DNA from 2 places in the Rahnella sp. 2050 genome. Region 1 is predicted to be linked to the other one. Evidence: predicted binding sites of a transcription regulator. Region 1 holds the regulator's gene; the other holds the start of a gene.
What was found. Region 1 encodes PhoB, which activates phosphate uptake and scavenging genes when phosphate is short. Its sites were predicted from a motif close to CTGTCATAAAACTGNCNNAT; they were not measured.
Positions count from the first base shown of each region.

Region 2: a site for PhoB is predicted at 2,386-2,405, ahead of pstS (phosphate ABC transporter substrate-binding protein PstS). Genes of this name have one in related genera too.

Region 1 is NZ_JBEPKE010000002.1:852,118-856,334, reverse strand. It holds gene phoR (phosphate regulon sensor histidine kinase PhoR) at 1-1,224, opposite strand, end outside; gene phoB (phosphate response regulator transcription factor PhoB) at 1,247-1,936, opposite strand; gene sbcD (exonuclease subunit SbcD) at 2,164-3,402, shown strand; gene sbcC (exonuclease subunit SbcC) at 3,399-4,217, shown strand, end outside.
Region 2 is NZ_JBEPKE010000004.1:26,880-31,096, reverse strand. It holds gene pstA (phosphate ABC transporter permease PstA) at 1-187, opposite strand, end outside; gene pstC (phosphate ABC transporter permease PstC) at 189-1,145, opposite strand; gene pstS (phosphate ABC transporter substrate-binding protein PstS) at 1,240-2,280, opposite strand; gene rluF (23S rRNA pseudouridine(2604) synthase RluF) at 2,497-3,369, opposite strand; gene glmS (glutamine--fructose-6-phosphate transaminase (isomerizing)) at 3,547-4,217, opposite strand, start outside.

The DNA of each region.
Region 1 (4,217 bases):
CATGACTTCAAGTTTCGTGTGGTGATGGCTGAGCGCATGTTTGACGATTGCCAGTCCCAGTCCGCTGCCGCCGGTCTGACGTGAACGGGCTTTATCGACGCGGTAGAAACGTTCGGTCAGGCGCGGCAGGTGCTGCGGCGCAATGCCCGGTCCGTTGTCGCTGATCTGGAACTGTGCGCCATGCGGCGTTTGTTGCCAGCTGACTTCAATCCGTGTCCCCGCTGGCGTGTGGTTAACCGCGTTATACACCAGGTTCGACACCGCGCTGCGCAGTTGATCTTCATTACCAAAGACCTTCAGCTTGTCGTTTACGCGAAACACCACTTCATGCCTGCCGTTGCTTAACGTTTGCACTTCACGTTCGAGCATGCCGAGCATCACCGGAATATCCACTTTTTCGTGCAAATCAATATTCGCTGAGGCTTCGATTTTCGACAGCGTCAGCAGCTGTTTCACCAGCCCGTCCATCCGCCGCGTCTGTTCCTGCATGGTATCCAGCGCTTTAGTGCGGAAAGGCTCTTCCAGCTTGGCGTCTTCCATCATTTCCAGATACCCCTGCAATACCGTCAATGGGGTTCTCAGTTCATGACTGACGTTAGCGAAGAAGTTACGCCGTGCGCCTTCAAGCTGACGCATCTGGGTCACGTCGCGTGCCACCATCAGCAGTTGTCCTTCGGAATAAGGCATGACGCGAAATTCGACATAATGCTCATTATTGAGTTGTAAATTCAGCGCCCGGCTGAAATCGCGGGTCTGGATCCACAGCCGGAATTCCGGATAACGCAGCAGGTTGAAGATATGTTGCCCGTTATCTTCCGGCCAGCGGAAACCGAGCAAATCCTGCGCCAGTCCGTTACACCAGAAAATATTGCCATCTTCAGTGGTCAGCACCACGGCATCCGGCAGCGATTCGGCACCGCTGCGAAAACGTTTGATGAGCTGACCTAATTCCCGACGGCGACGCCGGTTGCGTATCTGCATCTGGTTCAGCCCGTAAAACAGCGGCTCCCAGCTCCAGCGCCCATTCGGTGGCGTAATGCTGCGGTCGAGCCACAGCCAGTGAGAGAGTTTAAGCTGGTTGTAATAATTCCAGCCCAGTGCCGCCATCAGCGACACCAGGAGGAGCCAGCCGAAATGGCCGACGAAGATACCGAGAATTAACGCTGGCAGGCAAAAGAGAAACAATTCACCCGCCAGTCGTTTCCATGACAAACGTTCTAGCACACAGATTCTCCGCTGTGAGGGCTCAATAACGCGTTGAAAAACGGTATCCGGTACCACGAACAGTCTGGATCATTCTGTCATGTCCACTGGTTTCCAGCGCCTTACGTAAACGACGAATATGCACGTCAACCGTGCGATCTTCCACATAAACGTTAGTGCCCCAGACGTTATTGAGCAACTGTTCGCGGCTGTATACACGTTCGGAATGGGTCATAAAGAAGTGTAATAACTTAAATTCGGTCGGCCCCATATCGAGCGCCTGCTCGTTGGCCATTACCCGGTGAGACGACGGATCCAGGCTTAAACCCTGCATGTCGATCACTTCTTCCACCGCCATTGGCGAGATGCGACGCATCACGGCTTTAATGCGGGCAACCAGTTCTTTCGGAGAAAACGGTTTAGTGATGTAATCATCGGCACCCACTTCAAGGCCGCGCACCCGATCTTCTTCTTCACCGCGTGCGGTCAGCATCATCACCGGAATTTCGCGGGTCAGTGCCTCACGTTTAAGATGCTTAATAAACTGAATACCGGAACCGCCAGGTAACATCCAGTCAAGCAGGATCAGTTCAGGGTAAGGTTCAACAAGCTGCCCAATCGCTGAATCAAAATCCTCAGCTTCTACGGCCTGATAGCCATTTTGTTCCAGTACAAAACACACCATTTCACGGATTGGAGCTTCGTCTTCAACCACCAATATACGTCTAGCCATCGTAGGTCCTGCCAATAGGTTAGCGATCTTTTATTTGATTGCGGGCGCCATTATGCGTCAGTTTTGTGACAGATTTATGAATGAAAAGAATGGTTCATTACAGTCAACTATGACAGATAATTTCCGGCCATCTTGCTGAAATTGGTCTGATTTATCGGGGACAGCTTCCCCTGCCGACGTTTATACTTTACCCCATTGTCGTCATCCAGGGTTCATACGGGAGTCTCATGCGCCTGATCCACACCTCAGACTGGCACCTCGGCCAGTACTTTTTCACTAAAAGCCGTGCAGCCGAACATCAGGCATTTTTGCGCTGGCTGACCGGTCAGGTGCAACAACATCAGGTCGACGCCGTGATTGTCGCGGGCGATATTTTCGACACGGGATCCCCACCCAGTTATGCCCGCGAATTGTATAACCGCTTCGTGGTGGAATTACAGCAAACCGGCTGCCAGCTGGTGGTGCTGGCTGGTAACCACGATTCTGTCGCCACGCTCAATGAATCGCGCGAGCTCCTTTCCTGCCTGAATACGCGGGTGATTGCCACCGTCGGTGAAAACCTTTCTGAACAGATTTTAGTGCTCAGTCAGCGTGACGGGAAACCCGGCGCGATACTGTGCGCTATCCCGTTTTTACGCCCGCGTGATCTGCTCGCCAGCCAGGCGGGACAGTCCGGCAGCGACAAGCAACTGGCATTGCAGGAAGCCATCGCCGCGCATTATGACGCGCTCTGGCAGGCTGCGCAGGCCAGACGTGACGAACTGGGCATGCCGCTGCCTATTATTGCGACCGGCCATCTGACGACTGTCGGCGTCAGTACCTCTGATTCCGTGCGCGACATCTATATAGGTACGCTCGATGCGTTTCCGGCGCAGGCCTTTCCGCCGGTCGATTATGTGGCACTGGGTCATATTCACCGTGCACAATGCGTCGCCAAAACCGAACATATCCGTTACAGCGGTTCGCCGATTGCCCTGAGTTTTGACGAACTGAGCAAAGCTAAAAGTGTGTACTTACTTGATTTTGATGGTGCGACGCTCAACGCCATCGACACACTGGAAATCCCGGTTTTCCAGCCGATGCAGGTAATCAAAGGCTCGCTGGTGGAGATTGAACACCAACTGGCACAGTTCGAAGGCGGTGATCCGGCCAAACCGGTGTGGCTCGATATTGAAGTCTCCACCCAGGATTATCTCAGCGACATCCAGCGACGCATTCAGGCGCTGACGGAAGATCTCCCGGTAGAAGTCGTGCTGTTACGCCGCAGCAAAGAACAGCGAATCAACAGTATTGAGCAGCAGGAAAAAGAAACCCTCAGCGAACTGAGCGTCAGCGACGTGTTTGAACGACGGCTGGCGCTGGAACCGGACCCTGACGAGCCGCGTCAGGCACGGATGCGCACGTTGTTTGCGCAGGTGGTTGAACAGGTTACCAACGGTCAGAACGCGGAGGACAGCGCACAATGAAAATTCTCAGCCTGCGTTTAAAAAACCTGAACTCGCTGGAAGGCGAATGGAAAATTGATTTCACCGCCGAGCCGTTTGCCAGCAACGGATTATTCGCCATCACCGGCCCGACCGGTGCGGGGAAAACCACCCTGCTCGATGCCATTTGTCTGGCGCTTTATCATCAGACGCCACGGCTGAACATTACACCAAGCCAGAATGAACTGATGACCCGCCACACCGCAGAATCGCTGGCCGAAGTGGAGTTTGAAGTCAAAGGTGTGGGTTACCGCGCTTTCTGGAGCCAGCGCCGCGCCAAAAATTCCCCTGACGGCAATCTGCAGGCACCGAAAGTCGAGCTGGCGTTACTGGCCGACGGCAAAATTCTGGCGGATAAAGTGCGCGATAAACTCGATGCCATCGCCACACTGACCGGGCTGGATTTCGGCCGTTTCACCAAATCCATGATGCTTTCACAGGGGCAGTTCGCCGCGTTTCTGAATGCCGATGCCAACGACCGCGCCGAATTGCTGGAAGAACTGACCGGCACCGAGATTTACGGTCTGCTTTCTCAACGCGTGTTTGAGCAACATAAAGAAGCGCGCATTGCGCTGGACGGTCTGCATCAGCGCATGGCCGGAATCGAACTGCTCAGCGAAGAACAGCGCCAGACGCTGGAAGCACAACGTGCTGAACTGAACACGCAGGAAATCAGCCTCAGTCAGCAGGCGCAGCAGCGCCAGCAGGATCTGAACTGGCTGCAACAGTGGCAGCAGGTGCAGCAAAAACAGCAGCAGTCTCAGCAACAACTGACCGCCGCAGAGCAGGAAAATCTG
Region 2 (4,217 bases), on a different contig from region 1:
CCAGCGACATCCCGTCAACACCTTTAACGATCGTGGTGAACAAGATCCACACCAGCCAGAACAGACCAAACGCCATGGTCAGCATGGAGACCATCAGCGCCAGACGGTTCTTCTGACGGCGCCACGCCTGACGTTTGCGACGCGATTCCAGTAATGCAGTATTACTTTGCATTTCAAGTGTCGTCATCTTAACGGCCCTCTTTCTTAGCCAGACGCAGGATCATCATTTTCGACAGCGCCAAAACAATAAAGGTGATGACAAACAGGATCAGACCCAGTTCCATCAGTGCAGACGTATGCAGCCCGGCTTCCGCTTCGGCGAATTCGTTCGCCAGTGCAGAGGTAATGCTGTTGCCCGGCGCGTACAGCGATGCGCTATCGAGCTGGTAGGTGTTACCGATAATGAAGGTCACCGCCATGGTTTCGCCAAGTGCGCGCCCCAGACCTAACATCACGCCGCCGATCACACCATTTTTGGTGAACGGCAGCACGATACGCCAGATCACTTCCCATGTAGTGCAACCAATGCCGTAAGCAGATTCTTTCATCATCACCGGCGTTTGCTCGAACACGTCACGCATGACGGAAGCTATGTACGGGATGATCATAATGGCGAGGATGACACCTGCAGCCAGAATACCGATACCAAAACCCGGACCGGCGAACAGGGCACCAACAATCGGGATACCGGAAAGTACATCGCCCAACGGCGTCTGAAAATACTGCGCAAACAGCGGGGCGAAAACGAACAGCCCCCACATGCCATAAACAATACTGGGGATCGCCGCCAGCAGTTCAATAGCAATCCCCAGCGGGCGTTTCATCCAGTTCGGCGCCAGCTCGGTAAGGAATAATGCGATACCAAAGCTGACGGGAACAGCAATCAGCAGGGCAATAATGGAGGTCACGACCGTGCCGTAAATCGGCACCAGTGCGCCAAATTGCTGGTTCGGTGCATCCCAGGTTTTCGTCCACAGGAAGGACAATCCGAACTTTTCAATGCTCGGCAGGGAAGCAATAAACAGCGAGACGATAATGCCGCCCAACATAAATAGCACAATCAGCGCTGCCAGTTTAACCAGCGCGCCGAAGATGATGTCACCGTTTTTGCTGGGTGCCTTGATAGCCGGCTTGTATTCAGCCATACCACTCTCTTTTAATTCAGATTTAATTCCCTCCCCGGCCGGAGAGGGAATGAAGCAGAAGACTTGTACTCTATATCAGACCCGAGGTCAGATCCTAGTAAAGTGCTTTACCGCTGCTGTCTTTGATGTTGGTTTTCCAGGCTGCGCGGATCTGTTCTACAACAGAAGCTGGCAGTGCGGCGTAATCCAAATCAGTCGTCAGTTTGTTACCGTTTTTGTAAGCCCAGTCGAAGAACTTCAGCACTTCGGTACCCTTCGCTGCATCTTGCTGGTCTTTGTAAATCAGGATGAAGGTGGTGGAGCTGATTGGCCACGCATTATCACCTTTCTGATTGGTCAGGTCCTGAGCGAAGGTTTTGCTCCAGTCTGCACCTTTAGCGGCTGCACTGAAGGATTCTTCTGTCGGGCTGATGGCTTTGCCGTCTGCATCTACCAGCTTGGTGTAAGCCAGGTTGTTTTGCTTGGCATAAGCATATTCTACGTAACCGATTGAACCTGGCAGACGCTGTACGAATGCGGCCACGCCGTCGTTGCCCTTGCCGCCGAGACCCGTTGGCCAGTTAACAGTAGAACCTGCACCGATTTTGTCTTTCCACTCGCTGTTCACTTTCGCCAGGTAGCTGGTGAATACGAAGGAAGTACCGGAACCGTCAGCACGGCGAACCACCGCGATGTTAGTGTCTGGCAGTTTCACGCCCGGGTTCAGCTTGGTGATCGCCGTATCGTTCCACTTTTTGATTTTACCGAGGTAAATATCACCCAGCGTTGCGCCATCCAGAGTCAACTGACCGGATTTGATGCCCGGGATGTTAACAGCCAGTACCACGCCGCCGATTACAGTAGGAAACTGGAACAGACCGTTTTTATTCAAATCTTCTTCTTTCATCGGTGCATCAGATGCCCCGAAATCAACGGTTTTAGCGATGATTTGTTTCACGCCGCCGGAAGAACCGATGCCCTGATAGTTAACCTGAGTACCGGTTGCTTTCTGGTATGCATCAGCCCACTTAGCATAGACAGGGGCTGGGAAGGTACCGCCAGCGCCAGTCAGGTTAGCGGCAGCGAAAGCAGACATTGCTGTGAGGGAGAAAGTCGCTGCTACAAGACCGGCGACGGTGTTACGCATCAATTTCATGTTCCACTCCTGGTGGTTTTAAACTTCCCGACTGATGTCGACGTTAATTAAAGTGTTTGGCACAGGAGGAAAATAGGACAGTTTAGTGACAGTAAAATGTACGTTATATGACAGTTTTATGACACCGGTCACAATTCGAACCATACGGGCAAAATGCGGGAGTTTTAAGCAGAAAAAGCCGGTTATTACACCGGCGGATAATGAAAAGCGGGTAAATTAACGCCCCTTCTTCTTACGGCCAGGCTGGGCAAAACGCTTGCGGGATGCGGAATTTGCTTCAGGTTTTTCGCTGTTTTTCGTTTTAGTGACAGCCGGTTTTTTAGCCTGAGCAGGTTTTGATGGCCCTTTTTTCGCCGGTTTGTCTTCAGACGAAGAGTTTTCAATCAGCTTAAACAATTCGATCAGTTCATCATCGGTCAGATCACGCCATTCGCCCAGCGGTAATCCTTTCAGATTGATATTCATAATACGCACACGTTCAAGCTTAGTGACGTCGAAACCAAAATGCTTAGTCATGCGGCGGATCTGTCGGTTAAGTCCCTGCACCAGCGTAATGCGAAACACCATCGGTGCTTCTTTCTTCACTTTGCATTTCTTGGTCACGGTGCCGAGCATCGGCACACCCGCGCCCATACCGGCAATAAACTCGTCCGTGATCGGTTTATTGACAGTCACGATATATTCTTTTTCGTGGTCGTTACCGGCACGCAGGATTTTATTGACCAGATCACCGTGATTGGTCAGTAAAATCAGGCCCTGCGAATCTTTGTCCAGACGGCCAATCGGGAAGACGCGTTTGCTGTGGTTAACGAAATCGCGGATGTTGTCCCGCTCCCCCTCTTCCATCGTGGTGATAATGCCTACGGGCTTGTTCAGCGCAATAAGCACCAGATCTTCTTCATCACGCGGCTCAATAATCTGACCATTCACTTTCACCACATCGCCGGCAAACACCTGAGCACCCACCGCAGCACGCCTGCCGTTGATAAAAACATTTCCCTGTTCGATGTAACGATCAGCATCGCGGCGCGAGCAGATGCCGCTCTCGCTAATGTATTTGTTGAGACGAATGGAGGAGTTGGTCAGCATTCAGCGGGGTACCTTCAGAAAAACGCGAACTATACCTTATCCGGGGCGGGTTACGAAGCCTGAGAGAAGAGAATCGTGACCGGCTGCTGACAAAGAGAGAGCCGGAGAACAACATTCTGGAAAGAGAAAAGCGCCCCGGGAGGCGCTTAGAGATAACATGGCTGAAACCGGACAGTCTTATTCGACAGTCACAGACTTCGCCAGATTACGTGGCTGGTCAACATCGGTGCCTTTAATCAGCGCAACGTAGTAGGACAGCAACTGGAGCGGTACGGTGTAGAAAATCGGAGCGACGATTTCTTCAACGTGAGGCAGCTGAATAATCTTCATACCGTCACTGTCGACAAAACCCGCGTCCTGATCGGCGAAGACATACAGTAAACCGCCACGTGCACGCACTTCTTCGATATTCGACTTCAGTTTTTCCAGCAATTCGTTATTGGGCGCAACCACGATCACCGGCATATCCGCATCAATCAGCGCCAGCGGGCCATGTTTCAGCTCGCCTGCCGCATAGGCTTCAGCGTGGATATACGAAATCTCTTTCAGCTTCAGCGCACCTTCCATCGCGATCGGATATTGATCGCCACGGCCAAGGAACAGGGCGTGATGTTTATCAGAGAAACCTTCAGCCAGTGTTTCGATAGTCTTATCCAGCGACAGCATTTGTTCGATGCGCGCAGGCAACGCCTGAAGCGCGTGAACAATGTCGTGCTCAACTTGCGGACTCATCCCTTTCAGGCGGCCCATACGCGCCACCAGCATCAGCAGAACGGTCAGCTGCGTGGTGAAAGCTTTGGTTGAGGCCACACCGATTTCGGTGCCCGCTTTGGTCATCAGCGCCAGAT